DNA from 2 places in the Viridibacillus sp. FSL E2-0187 genome. Region 1 is predicted to be linked to the other one. Evidence: a T-box and tRNA genes for the amino acid it is inferred to sense, from the RefSeq annotation. Region 1 holds a T-box; the other holds one or more tRNA genes.

Region 1 (10,240 bases):
TTTTGTTATGATTGTGTAGCGTTAAAAGAGATTGATAAGTTGATATTCAACCTAGGAGGATTCACATGTTTAGCTCAAAAAAACAAGACCCTTTTTTTGCGTCGCTGTTGAAAATTGCAGAATCAGTTAATGAAGCTGTTCATTATGCAAATGATTTTAAAATTACAAGCATCGCAGATTTAAAAGAGCTTAGCGTAACATTAAAACAGTATGAGACCGATGGAGATAAATTAATTCATGAATTAATTTTCATGTTAAACAAATCATTTATGACACCGATCGAACGTGAAGATATTTTGGAATTAGCTGTACGTATGGATGATGTCCTTGATGGCATTGAAGGCTGTATCGCCCACTTCGAAATGTTCTCATTAACAGAGGTAGACGACTATATGCGTGATTTCCTTAAATACATCGTAAAAAGTACAGATGAAATTGTCGCAGCAATGGGACATTTAACAAACAAAAAACTGATCGCTATGCGTGATCATTCCATCCTCATTAAAGACTATGAGCGCAAATGTGATGACGTTCTTCGTACATCAATTAAACAACTATTCTTACATGAAAAAGATCCTATTCGCATAATTCAATTCAAAGATATTTACGAACAACTTGAAGAAGTAGCTGATTACTGCCAAGATGTTGCTAATACTATGGATACAATTATAATGCGTAACGCCTAGGAGATGTAGATATATTGGATACTGTTCTATTTTTAACCATTCTTGTTGTAATTTTCGCACTATTATTCGACTTCATTAATGGTTTTCACGATACTGCAAATGCCATCGCAACTGCTGTTTCTACACGTGCATTACCTCCTCGTGTAGCTGTCTTAATGGCCGCAACTATGAACTTTATAGGTGCAATAACATTTACAGGGGTAGCAAAAGCATTGGCCAAAGATATCGTTGACCCTTTTGCAATTGATAACGGGGTTGTCATTATTTTAGCCGCTTTGTTATCCGCAATTATTTGGAACTTAGTAACTTGGTATTATGGTATTCCATCTAGTTCATCGCATGCTCTAATCGGCTCCTTAGCTGGTGCAGCGATTGCTGCTGCAGGTTTTGCTGTATTGAACTATGAAGGATTTATCAAAATTATTAAAGCATTAATCTACTCGCCATTTATTGCTATCGTAGCTGGTTTTATCATGATGTCCATTTTCAAAGTGTTATTCAAAGACTTAAACTTATACCGTACTAATAAAGGATTCCGTAGACTACAGATTTTCACTGCTGCGGTACAATCTTTTACCCACGGTACAAACGATGCCCAAAAATCAATGGGTATTATTACAATGGCTTTAATCGCTGCTGGATTACAAACTGGTGACGATATTCCAATGTGGGTACGAATTGCAGCTGCAACAGCAATGGGATTAGGTACATCTATTGGTGGATATAAAATTATCAAAACTGTTGGCGGTAAAATCATGAAAATTCGACCTGTTAACGGTGCAGCTGCTGATTTAGCTTCTGCCGCTGTTATTTTCGGAGCTACACAACTTCACTTACCTGTAAGTACAACACATGTTATCTCATCTTCTATTATGGGAGTTGGTTCAGCTCAACGTGTTAAAGGTGTTAAATGGGGCGTAGCAAAGAAAATTGTTCTTACGTGGATTATTACTTTACCAACATCTGCAATAATGGGAGCAGCCATCTTTTTTGTTCTCAACTTATTTATCTAATAATGACCTTAATAGGTTTCCATTCGTTATCGGATGGAAACTTTTTTTATGTAAAAATTTTTGACTGTTTAACGACAAAGTAAGACAGTATGCTTTACACTAATCCATAGAGTTATTTAAGAAAGGTGGTACATACATTTGCAAGGTTTATCTCGATTCATAACAAAATATTATAAAATAATCGCAACGATTTGGTGTGCATTGTTCATTATCTTTGCATACTTTGCTATTCAATTACCTGGTCAATTAAAAGGCGATGGTTTTAAAGTTAATGGCGATCATCAAGCGGTTATGAACGAACTAACAGAAGAATTTGGTCTACCTGCTGAAACCATATTTGTCGTATTTGATAATGTCAAAGACGAAGATATTGAAGCTACATTACAGAAAATCGAAAAGGTAAAGGAAATCGATTCTATTCAATCTCCTTTAAAGGACTCGAAACTTCATAAAAAGAATATCTCCTATGCTATTTTAAATTTCGATAATACTATAGAGGATATGGTAATTGTAGTACCGAAGATACGAGATAAAATAAACAATAAACAAGGAATTACTATTACAGGTGGGTCGGTGATTTCATCCGATCTTAATACAGCCAGTCAAAAGGATTTAGCTAACGCAGAAGCAATTGGATTGCCCATCGCAGTACTTGTGTTATTACTAGCATTTGGTAGCGTTGTTGCTTCAATTCTCCCAATTGTAATTGGTATCATTACTGTCGTATCTGCGTTTGGCATACTATCTATGCTGAGTGGACAGTTTGATTTATCAATCTTCATAATGAATATTATTCCTATGCTTGGACTCGCACTCAGCATAGATTTCGCATTATTGTTTATCAATCGTTATCGTGAGGAAAGATTGCACTCTACCATTCAACAAGCTGTGCAAACAACGATTCAAACTGCCGGACGTTCGATTATTTTTTCTGCATTTTGTGTCATGATTGGTCTCGGTGCTATGATTGTTATCCAAGTAGAAATATTCCATAATATCGCACTAGGTGGTACAATTGCAGTTTTCCTAGCAGTTGTTGCTTCATTAACTTTGTTGCCTGCAAGCATATTGTTACTAGGTGATCGCTTAAATAAATGGACGATTATTCGGGTGAAACCGAATAGTGCATCGCGTTGGCGTAGTTTTGCAACACTGGTTATGAAACGTCCCGTGACAATTGCTATTATTTCCTTGATTATCTTAGGAATCGGTATTGTCCCTGTGAAGGATATGAAGCTAACCATTCCAACAATGGATGCTTTACCTACTTCATATGATTCTCGTACTTCTTTTGAGAAACTACAAAAAGAATTTAATTTAGGCAAAAATTCTACAGTTTACTTATTAGCAGAACGTGAAGATGGATGGGATTCCAAAGCTGGTTTAAATGCCATCCTAAAGCTACAAAAAGCATTACAGAATGATGACTTAGTCCTCGATGTGAAGACCATTTTCACGGAATCTAAAATCAATCGCGTAGAGGACTGGCAGCAAAGTATGGAAAACCTTTCTGCTAGCGAACAATTAAAACCCTTAAAAGAAACTTTTATACATGATAAACAGTTATTTATCCCAATTACATTAGATGCTAAAGGAGCTTCTATAAAGGCACAAGATTGGGTGAGAAAGTGGTCAGATAAAGATTTAAACATGAACTTTAAGCTTGGTGGAGAAGCGAAGTTTAATCAAGAGATTTTCGATGAAATTTCAAATAAAATCGTCATAGCTTTATCCATTATTATTGTCTCTACATTCTTTATTTTGATGCTTGCATTCCGTTCTGTGTTAATTCCTATAAAGGCTATTTTAATGAATATTATTGGCTTATCATCAGCTTTCGGAATTCTCGTATATATCTTCCAATACGGAAGTTTCGGAATAGAGGAAGGGACAATTGTATTAATCATACCTGTTATTACATTTTGTCTTGTATTCGGCTTAAGTATGGACTATGAAGTATTCCTTATCTCAAGGATTCAAGAAGAATATGAAAAAGGAGCGAGTAATACACGCGCGACGATTGATGGACTTACTTCTACAAGTAAAATCATTACATCTGCTGCGTTAATTATGATTGTTATTACAGGTGCATTTGCCTTCACAGATGTAATGCCTGTGAAGCAAATAGGTGTAGGCATTGCCATTGCCATTGCTATTGATGCGACAATTATACGTCTAATGCTCGTACCAAGTCTGATGAAATTATTAGGTGACTGGAACTGGTGGATGCCGTTTCAAAAGAAAAATCGCAAATAAAAAAGAGGCAACCTTAATCAGGTTGCCTCTTTTCATATTTATTAAAAGTGATTTGCATACCAAGCTTTTGCTGCTTTTAATTCATCATGTGTTAACTGATGACCATAATCGCTCCAATATACTTCTACTTCTGCCCCCGCTGCTGTTAACAATCCTTCTAAATCTTTAGATTCTTGAGGAGGGCACATATAATCATTTTTACCAGCACCAATCCAAATTGGTAACTGTGGTAATACCGGCACTTCAATATCTCTTCTTGGAACCATTGGATGATGCAAAATAGCACCTTTCACAACTGGCCCATTACGGAATAACAAATTACCCGCAATATTTGCCCCGTTAGAATAGCCAATTGCTACAACATTCTCTCGATTGAAGCTATATCGCTCGGCTGCTTCGTCGATAAATTCAGCCAATTCCTTTGTACGGACCTCTAAATCAGCCATATCAAAAACGCCTTCTGCTAAACGTCTGAAAAAGCGTGGCATACCATTCTCTACTACATTTCCTCGTACACCTAAAAGAGAAGCTGATGGATCAATCTCTTTTGCTAAAGAGATTAAATCATGTTCATTCCCACCAGTACCATGTAGCAACAACAATGTTGGCTTACTATCATCAGTACCTTTAATGAAAATATGTTGCACGGAGAATCCCCCTATCTATATTCTATAATTAATATCTTGAATTCGAGATAATTATAGATTGAACAGTACTAGGAGTCAATGAATATGCTTTGGAACCTTGCGTAGGATGATTCTTATAAAATAGTTGAATTGAAAGGACAATCAATATAACTGCAATTATTACGACAGAAATTAATGCAATAACCGTTTTTTTACCAGACATAAAATTCCCTACTTCCTTTAGCATTCCTTTGCGAGAACTTTCCGATCTCGACATGTATGCCGTTCTCAAAATTACTTTTTTATAATATTTAATAAGATATGTTCAATTTTGATCCTGCGAATCCATATTTTTGATACAGCGCCAGTTGTCCAATGCTAAAGTTACAAGTAGCATTTAGAATTCGGCGATAACCACTTTCTGTCGCTTCACTTATGGCTTACTGAATAAGTGAAATACCAAAGCCATGTCCCTGACATTTTCCGGCTACCGCTATGGTCATTATCTGGATAGTTTTTGTATTATAAATCAACAAAACGACCACCCCCAACACTCATCCGCCATACTCGCGATATAACACTTACCATCGCGAATATTTTGTGCAATCAAGTGCTCAGACGGATCAGCTAGAAACAGCAAGTCCTTTGGTGGTCGCTCATATACCGCAAACAAACGATATTGTTAGCATCATTTTTTAGACGGCTTAAAGCCTTCTGAATATAAATAGTTTTCCGCATCATCACGAGTTCCGAAACTTTCTTCTAAATTGAAGCCATGATAAACATTCCAAAAAGGATCTTCTTCTACTAAAAGAAGTTGGTCATCATTACGGTTACGCCAGCTTTGCTCAATTCTCACTTCAGGAACTACTTCATCAATTTCAGATAAATACATAAGGGCATCTTCAATAATTTCACGAAGCTCTTGCTCAGAGAAATCACGAATATTTACTAAACCACGATCGTCTGCTTTATAACGTAGTAAATCTCCTACGTAAACAAAACCATTACCGTTTGGGTGTAATTTTTCTACCACAATTTTTTTCTCATATTGGCTACCATCAAAGTGATAATTTAATCGTTTCATCGAAATTTCTTTACGAGTTAATTGAGGGAAACTTTCGATGATCGCTTGTTTTTGTTCAAATGTTAACATAATTTACTCCTTTTTCTTTTGCATTCATCCTTTAGTATAGCATTTTTTATATATCAATTCGCTTTATATCAACATCTTGTCCATCTTTGGTCAATAAAAATACATCAGGATTTCTCATAGTTTTCCATCCTGTAAAACCAAATTTCGAATTATATTTTGTAATGAGTAATGATAATAGATTGCCGTGCGAAACAATTGCAGTATCAGTAGTAGATGATTCGAGTAATTCTTTGATTAACTGTTCCATTCGTGCGATTGCTTCTTTGCTTGATTCTCCACCTATGTACCTCAAATTTTCATCGAGAAAAGTTTGTTCCAACTTATCTAACCAATCATCAAAATTTTGTGTACTTAATACGCGTTCAGCTAACCTTTCATCTTGTTCAATTTCTATTTTCATTTTCTTAGAAAATGGTTCTATCGTTTGAATTGCTCTTGTAAAAGGGCTAGAAATAATTCTCTTTATATCGTATTGTTGTAATCTCTCTGCTAATTGTTTAGCCTGCTCAATCCCATCAACGGTTAACGCTGCCTCTACTTCTTGCCCCGAAGCCTTACAATGACGAATAATATAAATTTTCTTCATTAACAACTCCCCCATCTTCTGAATAATATTATATAGTATTGACATACTATTTAGACAATACTATAATCACAAACAACAATAATTAAAACAAAGACAAGGATTAGTAAAGAATAGACTGTTTTTATAGAGAGAGAATTGATTGGTGGAAGATTCTTATTAACAGCTTCTTGAACCTACCTTCGAGTTCGTCATTGAAAAATGATGCGGCGACAGTCGTTAACATGTTTGAGAGTAAAGCTTCGCTTTAAATAAGGGTGGTACCGCCGTAATGGGTCCCTTATTTAAGGCGGAGCTTTTTATTTTAAAGAAGAGGTGTTTATAATGGCAAAACAATTTGTGAAAGACGTAACAGCAATGGATGTGGATTTTGCTCAATGGTATACAGACGTAGTAACAAAAGCTGATTTAATCGATTATTCAAGCGTTCGTGGTTCTATGATTATCCGTCCTTATGGCTATGCATTATGGGACAATATCAAAAATGAACTCGATGCAAAACTAAAAGAAACAGGGCATGAAAATGTCTATATGCCTCTTTTCATACCTGAATCCTTATTACAAAAAGAGAAAGATCACGTTGAAGGATTTGCTCCTGAAGTGGCATGGGTTACGCATGGTGGGGATGAAAAACTACAAGAGCGCTTAGTTATCCGCCCAACATCAGAAACACTATTCTGCGAACACTACGCTAATATTATTCATTCTTATCGTGATCTACCAAAACTTTATAACCAATGGGCTAATGTTGTCCGCTGGGAAAAAACGACACGTCCATTCTTGCGTACACTCGAGTTTTTATGGCAGGAGGGGCATACTGCTCACGCTACTCAAGAAGAAGCGCAAGAAGAAACATTACGTATGTTAAATGTGTATGCTCAAATTTGTGAAGAGTACTTAGCTATTCCTGTATTAAAAGGACAAAAAACTGAGAAAGAAAAATTCGCAGGCGCTGAATCCACTTACACAATCGAAACGCTAATGCATGACGGGAAGGCATTACAATCAGGAACATCACATAACTTTGGAGATGGTTTTGCACGTGCATTTGATATTAAATATCTTGATAAAGAAGGAAAACAACAATTTGTTCATCAAACATCTTGGGGTTTCACAACGCGTATAATAGGAGCACTTATTATGGTTCATGGCGATGATCGTGGCTTAGTCGTTCCTCCACGTATTGCACCAACACAAGTAATGATTGTACCAATAGCTCAACATAAAGAAGGCGTCCTAGATTTTGCTTATGATTTAAAAGAGCGTCTTGGCAAAGTGGCACGAGTTAATATTGATGCTAGCGACAAAAAACCAGGTTGGAAATTCAATGAGTATGAAATGAAAGGTATTCCAGTACGCCTTGAAGTAGGACCAAAAGACATCGAAAATAATCAAGTGGTTCTAGCCCGTCGTGATTCAGGAGAAAAAGTTATCGTGAAACTAGATGAACTAGAAGTAAAATTACCTGAAATGTTAGAAGAAATACAAAATGATTTATACAATAAAGCACTAAATCACCGCGAAGAAAACACATTTACCGTTCAAACATTTGATGCATTCAAAACACAACTTGAAGAAAAACAAGGATTTATCAAAGCCATGTGGTGTGGTGACCAAGCGTGTGAGGATAAGATAAAAGAAGAAACAGGTGCAACTTCCCGATGTATGCCATTCGAACAAGAACATATCTCAGAAGCATGCATCTGTTGCAGCAAACCAGCAGAAAAAATGGTCGTATGGGCCAAGGCATATTAAATGCTGAAGCGGCCCGTCAAGACTCGACAAGCACTGTAACTTTCGAATCGAAAACATCTTTACAGTTTTCGACCGAGAAAGTGAAAGTGACCTCGAGAGTCTGGCCGCTGAAGCTGGATACACCTTAATGCTGATGGCGCTCGTTCAGACTCGACAGGCGTTGGAGGGCTCGAACACAAGACGCTTTTTGTCTTGTGCCGAGAGACCGAAACGACCCGAGAGTCTAGCGCCTGAAGCTGGATACACCTTAATGCTGATGGCGCTCGTTCAGACTCGACAGGCGTTGGAGGGCTCGAACACAAGACGCTTTTTGTCTTGTGCCGAGAGACCGAAACGACCCGAGAGTCTAGCGCCTGAAGCTGGATACACCTTAATGCTGATGGCGCTTGACCAGACTCGACAGGCGTTGGAGGGCTCGAACACAAGACGCTTTTTGTCTTGTGCCGAGAGACCGAAACGACCCGAGAGTCTAGCGCCTGAAGCTGGATACACCTTAATGCTGAAGCGGCCCGTTTAGCCCTGACAAGCACTGGAACTTTCGAATCGAAAATATCTTTTTAATTTTCGACCGAGAAAGTGGAAGTGACCTCGAGGGGCTGGCCGCTGAAGCCGGATATTCTTAATGCTGAAGCGGCCCGTGTAAATGCAGATAGCCTAAAACCGCCACGTCCTGTGGCAACGGCTATCTGACCAACATCCTGTCGGCCCTCGACTAGCACTGGAAGGGTCGAATCAAAGGCTCCCTTTGACTTTGAGTGTCCGATTGCTCACTAAAAAACGTCACCTAGCTTCAACAAAACAAAAAGCACGTTGCATTTGCAACGTGCTTTTCTTATAAAACTTCTGTTAATTTTGCTAAAACATTATCCATATAGGATGCATTATGCTCAACAAAATCAGCGTGTATAGCATTTTTTACAAGAGGTATCTTCTTTCCATCTTCGATGATTTCAAACCCCTCGACATATAGAGTTTTACACTTACCTGAGTAGAAGTCCTGCACTGTACCTAGCTCTGCTCGAACAATACCAGCAACTTCTTCCTCTTGTAATTGAAATCCTACAAAGTCTGCATCACTAAATACATAGTACACATGGGCAAATTCCATATCGATCATCGGTGGCTGTTGTATACAAGTTTCAAATACCCCAAGCTTTTTCATATCATTAACCGTAAGTGGCAATCCAAGCTCCTCTTGTAATTCACGAATGCCATCCTCAGCTCGCTCATTCACTAACAAATGCCCAGCGGCCGTTATATCAAACTGACTTGCATAATCCTTCTTACAAGTGCTTCTGAGTTGAAAATAAAGATAGTACTTATCTTCTACCTTACTAACAAGCCAGCAATGGAAAGTCTCATGCCAAAAGCCTTTCGCATGTACATCTTCTCTAGTTGCCTCACCAATAGGTTCATGTTCATCATTAAATATTCTTAATAATTCACTGTCCATATTTGGCACCTACACATTCTTTGTTGCAGCTGAACGAATTTCTTTACGATGTTCATAAATATTTTTCACAATTACTTTCCCAACCGCATAAGCTGGTACACCAAGTAAGATACCTAGGAATCCTGCAATGTTACCTGCGGCTAAAATGATTGTAATAACAGTCAGTGGATGAATATCTAATGATTTACCCATAACATTCGGTGTAATTAAATTACTATCAATTTGTTGCGCTACTAATGTGACAACACACACCCAAATGGCTAACTTGGGGTCTTGTAAAAATCCAATAATTAGGGCTGGGACAAATGCAATCCACGGTCCAATAAATGGAATGACATTCATGAAAAATGCAAAAACAACTAATAACAATGCGTAATCCAATCCAATTATTAAATAACCGATATACATCATAGTAGCTAATAATAGACTAATTAGTAGTTGTCCTTGAATATAAGAGCGCAGCACATCATCAATATCCGACAGAGTTTTCTTTATCCATTCACGACGATTCCCAGAAAACAGTTTATACATTGATGGCGCAAATTTCTCATGATCCTTTAACATGAAGATAAAGAAGAAAGGCACCAATATTAAGATAAATGCCCATGACACAATCGTTTGTATTAGTTGTACTAAAAATACACTTGTCATTACTGCGTATTTTTGAATAGAGTTTGCCATCTTATCTATAAATTCATTTACTTGATCTGGA
Region 2 (10,240 bases), on a different contig from region 1:
AACGTAAATCGACTTCATGCTTAACTTCATTATTCTCTAGACGAATATCTTTAATACGCATATTATCTACATCCATATCATTCTTCCGTAAAAATAGTAATATATCATTGATATGTTGAATATCTTTAACGCCTATTTTCAAAGATACTTCACGCATACGAAGACGCTTAGGGCCAAATTTCATAAAAATAGGAGCAAGGACTTCTACACCAATCATCACAATAACGACAGCGATAATAGCTTGCGCATAAAAACCTGCACCAACAGCAATACCAATCCCTGCTGCACCCCAAATCATAGCTGCAGTTGTTAAGCCACTTATATTATCATTGCCTCTGCGTAAAATGACTCCAGCACCTAAAAAACCAACTCCACTGACGATTTGTGCAGCTAAGCGGAGCGGATCCATTGATACATTGATGCCTGGTACTGGTTTAGCATTATAAACTGATTCTATTGAAATGATTGTCAACAAACAGCTGAATGTAGCAATAACTAAACTTGTTTTCAATCCAACCGGTTTTCTTTTCAATTCTCTTTCAATACCGATGACTAAACTCAATGTAGCGGCAACAATCAATTTAATGAACATTTCATGGGTTAAACTGTTATCCAGTAAGAAGTTCATTGTAGTAGTCCTCCTTTATTTCATTTTCATTTTTCCGAACCTCATCCTGCTCGATTCTAATTTAGGATCATCTAGTATTCGTATTGTACACTATGTATATGGGGAATTTACTTTTTATAGAAATTGATACTCTTTGAAAAAACTAATACCGATCCATACATTGCTATTTTTATCAGTGGCAGTGTTATCCTAATTTTAGTCCTCACTACTTATGTTACGCTTGTAGTTCGTACAGATTACAGCTTCAAAAATTTTATCGAATGCTTTTTAGAGTTTATTTATTTCTTCAACATTTTCCATGGAATATTCCGATTAAAAAGAAGTGATTGGGTGTATTCGATTAATGCGGAAGTATTCATAGTGTTTCCATGCATTTTAAGCTATGGGTCACTAAGTTACACCTCTGTAGCAAGTTAAACAATAGGAAAGTAACTTTTCTATAAAGATAAACTTCATTCTGAAACGTAGTTATCCGATTGTATTGTAATGAAAGACTATGTACTAACTAAGGGAGGGGGCATGTAGTTCAGATTTTTGGAGATTTGCTTGCGTTGGGGCTTGTACATTTTCAACAGGGTATTTATTATTCGAGAAAGGTTTCGCCAAATGTTACATATGCAATGAATGTTTAGTCGAATGGTGTGATTACTTTATTTGTCTATCTTCTTATTAAAGGGGAATCATGTTGGCCGACTTCAATTGAGTAGTGTTACTTTGCTATATTAGTTATAGTACCCAATTTGTTAGGGCATAATCTTTTTTATGAGTTTTTATAATAGGTGAGTATGAAAGTGACTTCAATAGCGGGTTTATTTGAAACAATTAGCGCGGTAATTAAAAAGTACTTTGTATTTAATGACAAAACTAATGCACTTTCAAGTACTAAGTAACGTGATTGTAACAGCGTGTATTATGCTATATAAAATTAATGAAAAAAGATTATAAAGTTATTTTAAAAAAACTGTTGATTTTCAAAATAAGATGATGTATAGTAATAAATGTCGCTAAGACGTGCTACAAAATATGAATACAACATCTCAAAAAACTTTTTCAAAAAAGTATTTGACAAAGAAAACAGATGATGATAAGATATTGAAGTCGCTTATGAAACGGCAACAAAATGAACCTTGAAAACTGAACATGCAAGACGTTAATCAATAAATGTTTTTGGACATCAACTCTGTTGGTGGATCAAAACAAAAATAGATATCATCTTCGGATGATACGCTAGCAAAGCTAATGAGCTTTCAAACTACTTTTATGGAGAGTTTGATCCTGGCTCAGGACGAACGCTGGCGGCGTGCCTAATACATGCAAGTCGAGCGAATGATGAAGAAGCTTGCTTCTTCTGATTTAGCGGCGGACGGGTGAGTAACACGTGGGCAACCTACCTAGTAGATTGGGATAACTCCGGGAAACCGGGGCTAATACCGAATAATCCATTTTGTCACATGGCAAAATGCTGAAAGGCGGTTTCGGCTGTCACTACTAGATGGGCCCGCGGTGCATTAGCTAGTTGGTGGGGTAATGGCCTACCAAGGCAACGATGCATAGCCGACCTGAGAGGGTGATCGGCCACATTGGGACTGAGACACGGCCCAAACTCCTACGGGAGGCAGCAGTAGGGAATCTTCCACAATGGACGAAAGTCTGATGGAGCAACGCCGCGTGAGTGATGAAGGTTTTCGGATCGTAAAACTCTGTTGTAAGGGAAGAACAAGTACGTTAGTAACTGAACGTACCTTGACGGTACCTTATTAGAAAGCCACGGCTAACTACGTGCCAGCAGCCGCGGTAATACGTAGGTGGCAAGCGTTGTCCGGATTTATTGGGCGTAAAGCGCGCGCAGGTGGTTTCTTAAGTCTGATGTGAAAGCCCACGGCTCAACCGTGGAGGGTCATTGGAAACTGGGAGACTTGAGTGCAGAAGAGGAAAGTGGAATTCCAAGTGTAGCGGTGAAATGCGTAGAGATTTGGAGGAACACCAGTGGCGAAGGCGACTTTCTGGTCTGTAACTGACACTGAGGCGCGAAAGCGTGGGGAGCAAACAGGATTAGATACCCTGGTAGTCCACGCCGTAAACGATGAGTGCTAAGTGTTAGGGGGTTTCCGCCCCTTAGTGCTGCAGCTAACGCATTAAGCACTCCGCCTGGGGAGTACGGCCGCAAGGTTGAAACTCAAAGGAATTGACGGGGGCCCGCACAAGCGGTGGAGCATGTGGTTTAATTCGAAGCAACGCGAAGAACCTTACCAGGTCTTGACATCCCAATGACCGCTCTAGAGATAGAGTTTTCCCTTCGGGGACATTGGTGACAGGTGGTGCATGGTTGTCGTCAGCTCGTGTCGTGAGATGTTGGGTTAAGTCCCGCAACGAGCGCAACCCTTGATCTTAGTTGCCATCATTTAGTTGGGCACTCTAAGGTGACTGCCGGTGACAAACCGGAGGAAGGTGGGGATGACGTCAAATCATCATGCCCCTTATGACCTGGGCTACACACGTGCTACAATGGACGATACAAAGAGTCGCTAACTCGCGAGGGTATGCTAATCTCATAAAATCGTTCTCAGTTCGGATTGTAGGCTGCAACTCGCCTACATGAAGCCGGAATCGCTAGTAATCGTGGATCAGCATGCCACGGTGAATACGTTCCCGGGCCTTGTACACACCGCCCGTCACACCACGAGAGTTTGTAACACCCGAAGTCGGTGAGGTAACCTTTATGGGGCCAGCCGCCGAAGGTGGGATAGATGATTGGGGTGAAGTCGTAACAAGGTAGCCGTATCGGAAGGTGCGGCTGGATCACCTCCTTTCTAAGGATAATTACGGAAACAGATCTTGGATCTGTCGATTAACGTCTTGCGTTCAGTTTTGAAGGCTCATTGTAAAATGATCTTCAAAACCTTGTTCTTTGAAAACTGGATAAAACGACATTGAAGCAAATTAAGTAACACATTTTTTATTATTAAGTTTTTTAGGCTTAATAACTAACTTTTAGGTTAAGTTATTAAGGGCGCATGGCGGATGCCTTGGCACTAGGAGCCGAAGAAGGACGGCACTAACACCGATATGCTTCGGGGAGCTGTAAGTGAGCTTTGATCCGGAGATTTCCGAATGGGGGAACCCACTGTTCGTAATGGAGCAGTATCTTGACGTGAATACATAGCGTCTTGATGGCAGACCCAGGGAACTGAAACATCTAAGTACCTGGAGGAAGAGAAAGAAAAATCGATTCCCTGAGTAGCGGCGAGCGAAACGGGAATAGCCCAAACCAAGAGGCTTGCCTCTTGGGGTTGTAGGACACTCTATATGGAGTTACAAAGGAATGAGTTAAACGAAGCGGTCTGGAAAGGCCCGCCAGAGCAGGTAACAGCCCTGTAGTTGAAAGTTCATTCTCTCTTGAGTGTATCCTGAGTACGGCGGAACACGTGAAATTCCGTCGGAATCTGGGAGGACCATCTCCCAAGGCTAAATACTACCTAGTGACCGATAGTGAACCAGTACCGTGAGGGAAAGGTGAAAAGCACCCCGGAAGGGGAGTGAAATAGATCCTGAAACCATGTGCCTACAAGTAGTTAGAGCCCGTTAATGGGTGATAGCGTGCCTTTTGTAGAATGAACCGGCGAGTTACGATTACATGCGAGGTTAAGTTTTAGAAGACGGAGCCGTAGCGAAAGCGAGTCTGAATAGGGCGAATGAGTATGTGGTTGTAGACCCGAAACCAGGTGATCTACCCATGTCCAGGGTGAAGGTAAGGTAACACTTACTGGAGGCCCGAACCCACGTACGTTGAAAAGTGCGGGGATGAGGTGTGGGTAGCGGAGAAATTCCAATCGAACCTGGAGATAGCTGGTTCTCTCCGAAATAGCTTTAGGGCTAGCCTCGTGATAGAGAATCCTGGAGGTAGAGCACTGTTTGAACTAGGGGTCCATCCCGGATTACCGAATTCAGACAAACTCCGAATGCCAGTGATTTATGCACGGGAGTCAGACTGCGAGTGATAAGATCCGTAGTCAAAAGGGAAACAGCCCAGACCACCAGCTAAGGTCCCAAAGTAATTGTTAAGTGGAAAAGGATGTGACGTTGCTTAGACAACCAGGATGTTGGCTCAGAAGCAGCCATCATTTAAAGAGTGCGTAATAGCTCACTGGTCGAGTGACGCTGCGCCGAAAATGTATCGGGGCTAAACAATTCACCGAAGCTGTGGATGGACATCTTAGATGTCCGTGGTAGGAGAGCGTTCTAAGTGCTGTGAAGTCAGACCGGAAGGACTGGTGGAGCGCTTAGAAGTGAGAATGCCGGTATGAGTAGCGAAAGACGGGTGAGAATCCCGTCCACCGAATGACTAAGGTTTCCTGAGGAAGGCTCGTCCGCTCAGGGTTAGTCGGGACCTAAGCCGAGGCCGATAGGCGTAGGCGATGGACAACAGGTTGATATTCCTGTACCACCTATTTACCATTTGAGCAATGGGGGGACGCAGTAGGATAGGGTAAGCATGCTGTTGGTTATGCATGTTCAAGCAGTGAGGCGTGAAATGAGGCAAATCCCATTTCTATAACGTTGAGCTGTGATGACGAGGACGTATGTCCGGAGTTCCTGATTTCACACTGCCAAGAAAAGCCTCTAGCGAGGTAAAAGGTGCCCGTACCGCAAACCGACACAGGTAGTCGAGGAGAGAATCCTAAGGTGTGCGAGAGAACTCTCGTTAAGGAACTCGGCAAAATGACCCCGTAACTTCGGGAGAAGGGGTGCTCTAGTAGGGTGAAAGCCCGAGAGAGCCGCAGTGAATAGGCCCAGGCGACTGTTTAGCAAAAACACAGGTCTCTGCAAAACCGTAAGGTGACGTATAGGGGCTGACGCCTGCCCGGTGCTGGAAGGTTAAGAGGAGTGCTTAGCGCAAGCGAAGGTGCGAATTGAAGCCCCAGTAAACGGCGGCCGTAACTATAACGGTCCTAAGGTAGCGAAATTCCTTGTCGGGTAAGTTCCGACCCGCACGAAAGGCGTAACGATCTGGGCACTGTCTCAACGAGAGACTCGGTGAAATTATAGTACCTGTGAAGATGCAGGTTACCCGCGACAGGACGGAAAGACCCCGTGGAGCTTTACTGTAGCCTGATATTGAATTTTGATACATCTTGTACAGGATAGGTAGGAGCCAGAGATTCCGGAGCGCCAGCTTCGGAGGAGGCGTTGGTGGGATACTACCCTAGATGTATTGAACTTCTAACCCATGCCCCTTAGCGGGGTAGGAGACAGTGTCAGGCGGGCAGTTTGACTGGGGCGGTCGCCTCCTAAAGAGTAACGGAGGCGCCCAAAGGTTCCCTCAGAATGGTTGGAAATCATTCGTAGAGTGTAAAGGCATAAGGGAGCTTGACTGCGAGACCTACAAGTCGAGCAGGGTCGAAAGACGGGCTTAGTGATCCGGTGGTTCCGCATGGAAGGGCCATCGCTCAACGGATAAAAGCTACCCCGGGGATAACAGGCTTATCTCCCCCAAGAGTCCACATCGACGGGGAGGTTTGGCACCTCGATGTCGGCTCATCGCATCCTGGGGCTGTAGTCGGTCCCAAGGGTTGGGCTGTTCGCCCATTAAAGCGGTACGCGAGCTGGGTTCAGAACGTCGTGAGACAGTTCGGTCCCTATCCGTCGTGGGCGTAGGAAATTTGAGAGGAGCTGTCCTTAGTACGAGAGGACCGGGATGGACACACCGCTGGTGTACCAGTTGTTCTGCCAAGGGCATCGCTGGGTAGCTATGTGTGGACGGGATAAGTGCTGAAAGCATCTAAGCATGAAGCCCCCCTCAAGATGAGATTTCCCATTACGCAAGTAAGTAAGATCCCTCAAAGACGATGAGGTAGATAGGTTCGAGGTGGAAGTGTGGCGACATACGGAGCTGACGAATACTAATAGATCGAGGACTTAACCAAATTTTACTTAACTAACTTCAATGTAATTTATCCAGTTTTGAGAGAACAAGAAAAAAACTTTTCTAAAATAGCAAAAAACACTTGCTAAACTTTAAAAAAGATGTTATAATAATTCTTGTCCTTAAGAAAATAGTCTAGTGACGATAGCAAAGAGGTCACACCCGTTCCCATGCCGAACACGGAAGTTAAGCTCTTTAGCGCCGATGGTAGTTGGGGGTTTCCCCCTGTGAGAGTAGGACGTTGCTAGGCGAACAATATGGAGGATTAGCTCAGCTGGGAGAGCACCTGCCTTACAAGCAGGGGGTCGGCGGTTCGATCCCGTCATCCTCCACCATTATTTTAAATAAACAATGCCGGTGTAGCTCAGTTGGTAGAGCAACTGACTTGTAATCAGTAGGTCGAGGGTTCGACTCCTTTCGCCGGCACCATTCATTTCATATGAGCCATTAGCTCAGTTGGTAGAGCATCTGACTTTTAATCAGAGGGTCGTAGGTTCGAATCCTACATGGCTCACCATTTTTTAAAAAACATTATATGCGGGTGTGGCGGAACTGGCAGACGCACTAGACTTAGGATCTAGCGCCGCAAGGCGTGGGGGTTCGACTCCCTTCACCCGCACCATAATTTTTAAGTTTATCAGCATATTGCGGAAGTAGTTCAGTGGTAGAACACCACCTTGCCAAGGTGGGGGTCGCGAGTTCGAACCTCGTCTTCCGCTCCAAAATATGCCGGGGTGGCGGAACTGGCAGACGCACAGGACTTAAAATCCTGCGGTAGGTGACTACCGTACCGGTTCGATTCCGGTCCTCGGCACCATCTTTTAATATAATATAAGTGATATAAATGCGCCCGTAGCTCAATTGGATAGAGCGTCTGACTACGGATCAGAAGGTTGTGGATTCGACTTCTGCCGGGCGCGCCATTAACGGGAAGTAGCTCAGCTTGGTAGAGCACTTGGTTTGGGACCAAGGGGTCGCAGGTTCGAATCCTGTCTTCCCGACCATTAATACTTTCAACCCTATGGGGCCTTAGCTCAGCTGGGAGAGCGCCTGCCTTGCACGCAGGAGGTCAGCGGTTCGATCCCGCTAGGCTCCACCAATTTATTACTAAATTTAATACCATCATGGCGGCGTAGCTCAGCTGGCTAGAGCGTACGGTTCATACCCGTGAGGTCGGGGGTTCGATCCCCTCTGCCGCCATACTAACCAAACTAAAGGACCTTTAGCTCAGTTGGTTAGAGCAGACGGCTCATAACCGTCCGGTCGCAGGTTCGAGTCCTGCAAGGTCCACCATCTACACAACGTTATATTTTTTGGAGGAATACCCAAGTCTGGCTGAAGGGATCGGTCTTGAAAACCGACAGGCGGGTCATACCGCGCGGGGGTTCGAATCCCTCTTCCTCCTCCATTTTTTAAAAGTTAATTTCATAATATCATTATCGCGGGGTGGAGCAGTTCGGTAGCTCGTCGGGCTCATAACCCGAAGGTCACAGGTTCAAATCCTGTCCCCGCAACCAAATGGTCCGGTAGTTCAGTTGGTTAGAATGCCTGCCTGTCACGCAGGAGGTCGCGGGTTCGAGTCCCGTCCGGACCGCCATTTTTTAAAAATATTGTATTAATCATCATGGGTCAGTAGCTCAGTTGGTAGAGCATTAGATTGAAGCTCTAAGTGTCGGCGGTTCGATTCCGTCCTGACCCACCATGATGCGGGTGTAGTTTAGTGGTAAAACCACAGCCTTCCAAGCTGTTGTCGAGAGTTCGATTCTCTTCACCCGCTCCAATTTTATGGGCCTATAGCTCAGCTGGTTAGAGCGCACGCCTGATAAGCGTGAGGTCGATGGTTCGAGTCCATTTAGGCCCACCATTAAAATTATTCCGAAGTAGCTCAGTGGTAGAGCATCCGGCTGTTAACCGGACGGTCGTAGGTTCGAGTCCTACCTTCGGAGCCATATATGGGGAAGTACTCAAGTGGCTGAAGAGGCGCCCCTGCTAAGGGTGTAGGTCGCGTAAGCGGCGCGAGGGTTCAAATCCCTCCTTCTCCGCCATATAGGCCCCTTGGTCAAGCGGTTAAGACACCGCCCTTTCACGGCGGTAACACGGGTTCGAATCCCGTAGGGGTCATACTAAAAAACCATTAGAATCATATTTGATTCTAATGGTTTTTTTGCGTTTGAAAAGGCGTATTTTTAATGAGTTAAAGCAATTTTTGCAGATTATGAAAAAGAGTTCTTTATAATTAGGCAAGTTAAAAATCATCATAAATATATGAAGTAACATACTACGTAAAGGCTGTTTGCCGGTACTTAGATTTTTTAAATTATATCCTATTGACCTTAACGTTACGTCAAACTATATAGTAGAAACATGGAGGTGAAAAGAGATGGAAATGACGATTCAAAAACTTGCTCAGCTGTCAGGAGTTAGTTCTAGAACATTGCGTTATTATGATGATATTGGCTTGTTAAAACCTGCACGTGTAAATTCTTCAGGTTATCGTATTTATGGGCAAGAAGAGATTGATTTGTTACAGCAAATATTATTTTATCGTGAATTAGGCTTTAAGTTAGAAGTCATTAAAGAGATCATAACAGTCGAGAATTTTGACTATAAGAATGCCCTAATGGAGCATTATAAGGCATTAATGGAGAAACGCCAACAATTAGATGTCATGATAACAACGGTAACTAAAACAATCAGAGCTATGAATGGAGGAGTTCAAATGTCAAACGAAGAAAAGTTTGAAGGTTTAAAGGAAAAAATGATTTTAGATAATGAAAAAGAATATGGCGAAGAGATACGACAAAATTACGGAGATGCTACAGTTGATGCATCCAATAATAAAGTGCAACAAATGACTGAGCAGCAATATGAAAAAGTGCAAGCATTGGAGCAAGAAGTGATGAGTTTATTAAAACGAGCAATGGAAACTGGTCAAGCTGATAGTGATGTTGCTCAGCGTGCTGCCGAAGCACATAAGCGATGGTTAATGTATTATTGGCCAAAGTATAGCAAAGAAGCACATGCAGGACTTGCAGAAATGTATATAGCAGATGAACGTTTCACGAGCTATTATGATAAAGAGCAAACTGGTACAGCACAACTTTTAAGAGATGCTATATTAATCTATACTGGAATGAATAATTAGAGTACTGCAAAAGCAGTACTCTTTTTTATGTTTGATTTAAAAAATATAGGAAATAATAATAAATAGGTTATATTAATGGAGGAATAAAATGACGAACACAAAATATCAAAATTTAAAAAATCAAATGATACAAGAATTATTTGTGTTGCAGGGAAGAAAATATACACATGAGCCCCCAGATTCAACAGAGTTATCCAATTATGACAACCATCCTGCAGATCAAGCAACTGATTTAACAGATCAAGTAACAGAAATGGCGATTGGTGAACATAATGGACAACAAATTGAAAAACTTGAGGCTGCGTTGCGAGCTATTGATGATGGTTCTTATGGAAAATGTAGCGAATGTGGAGAAGACATTCCATTCGGTCGATTAGAGGCTATTCCAACAGCACTGACATGTGTCGAGCATGTACCAGAAAATAAGGTACCTACTGACAGACCTGTTGAGGAGGAACTATTAAATGCTTCAACAGAGCGACCTATACAGGATGATAGATCAATTGTTGATAATGAGGACAGTTTTCTAGAAGTAGAAGCATAC

Evidence for each region. A T-box is a leader RNA that pairs with one kind of tRNA and senses whether it is charged. The one in region 1 lies ahead of proS (proline--tRNA ligase), so its partner is inferred to be a tRNA-Pro.
Region 2: it has a tRNA-Pro gene. The T-box ahead of proS (proline--tRNA ligase) is inferred to sense a tRNA for this amino acid. The anticodon was not compared.

The regions. Positions count from the first base shown of each region.
Region 1 is NZ_JBBOVG010000002.1:435,363-445,602, reverse strand. Features, by position in the region: gene MHH85_RS21405 (DUF47 domain-containing protein) at 66-686, shown strand; gene MHH85_RS21400 (inorganic phosphate transporter) at 701-1,699, shown strand; gene MHH85_RS21395 (MMPL family transporter) at 1,838-3,955, shown strand; gene MHH85_RS21390 (alpha/beta hydrolase) at 3,997-4,602, opposite strand; gene MHH85_RS21385 (hypothetical protein) at 4,631-4,858, opposite strand; gene MHH85_RS21380 (hypothetical protein) at 5,270-5,737, opposite strand; gene MHH85_RS21375 (histidine phosphatase family protein) at 5,784-6,323, opposite strand; T-box leader at 6,405-6,604, shown strand; gene proS (proline--tRNA ligase) at 6,645-8,075, shown strand; gene MHH85_RS21365 (NUDIX hydrolase) at 8,908-9,528, opposite strand; gene MHH85_RS21360 (AI-2E family transporter) at 9,538-10,240, opposite strand, start outside.
Region 2 is NZ_JBBOVG010000001.1:434,785-445,024, forward strand. Features, by position in the region: gene MHH85_RS02040 (MgtC/SapB family protein) at 1-628, opposite strand, end outside; rRNA gene MHH85_RS02045 (16S ribosomal RNA) at 1,886-3,438, shown strand; rRNA gene MHH85_RS02050 (23S ribosomal RNA) at 3,623-6,552, shown strand; rRNA gene rrf (5S ribosomal RNA) at 6,686-6,801, shown strand; tRNA gene MHH85_RS02060 (tRNA-Val) at 6,811-6,886, shown strand; tRNA gene MHH85_RS02065 (tRNA-Thr) at 6,905-6,980, shown strand; tRNA gene MHH85_RS02070 (tRNA-Lys) at 6,993-7,068, shown strand; tRNA gene MHH85_RS02075 (tRNA-Leu) at 7,089-7,173, shown strand; tRNA gene MHH85_RS02080 (tRNA-Gly) at 7,199-7,273, shown strand; tRNA gene MHH85_RS02085 (tRNA-Leu) at 7,280-7,368, shown strand; tRNA gene MHH85_RS02090 (tRNA-Arg) at 7,398-7,474, shown strand; tRNA gene MHH85_RS02095 (tRNA-Pro) at 7,479-7,555, shown strand; tRNA gene MHH85_RS02100 (tRNA-Ala) at 7,575-7,650, shown strand; tRNA gene MHH85_RS02105 (tRNA-Met) at 7,678-7,751, shown strand; tRNA gene MHH85_RS02110 (tRNA-Ile) at 7,768-7,844, shown strand; tRNA gene MHH85_RS02115 (tRNA-Ser) at 7,867-7,959, shown strand; tRNA gene MHH85_RS02120 (tRNA-Met) at 7,992-8,068, shown strand; tRNA gene MHH85_RS02125 (tRNA-Asp) at 8,072-8,148, shown strand; tRNA gene MHH85_RS02130 (tRNA-Phe) at 8,178-8,253, shown strand; tRNA gene MHH85_RS02135 (tRNA-Gly) at 8,258-8,331, shown strand; tRNA gene MHH85_RS02140 (tRNA-Ile) at 8,339-8,415, shown strand; tRNA gene MHH85_RS02145 (tRNA-Asn) at 8,426-8,500, shown strand; tRNA gene MHH85_RS02150 (tRNA-Ser) at 8,506-8,596, shown strand; tRNA gene MHH85_RS02155 (tRNA-Glu) at 8,601-8,672, shown strand; gene MHH85_RS02160 (MerR family transcriptional regulator) at 8,932-9,696, shown strand; gene MHH85_RS02165 (TraR/DksA C4-type zinc finger protein) at 9,785-10,240, shown strand, end outside.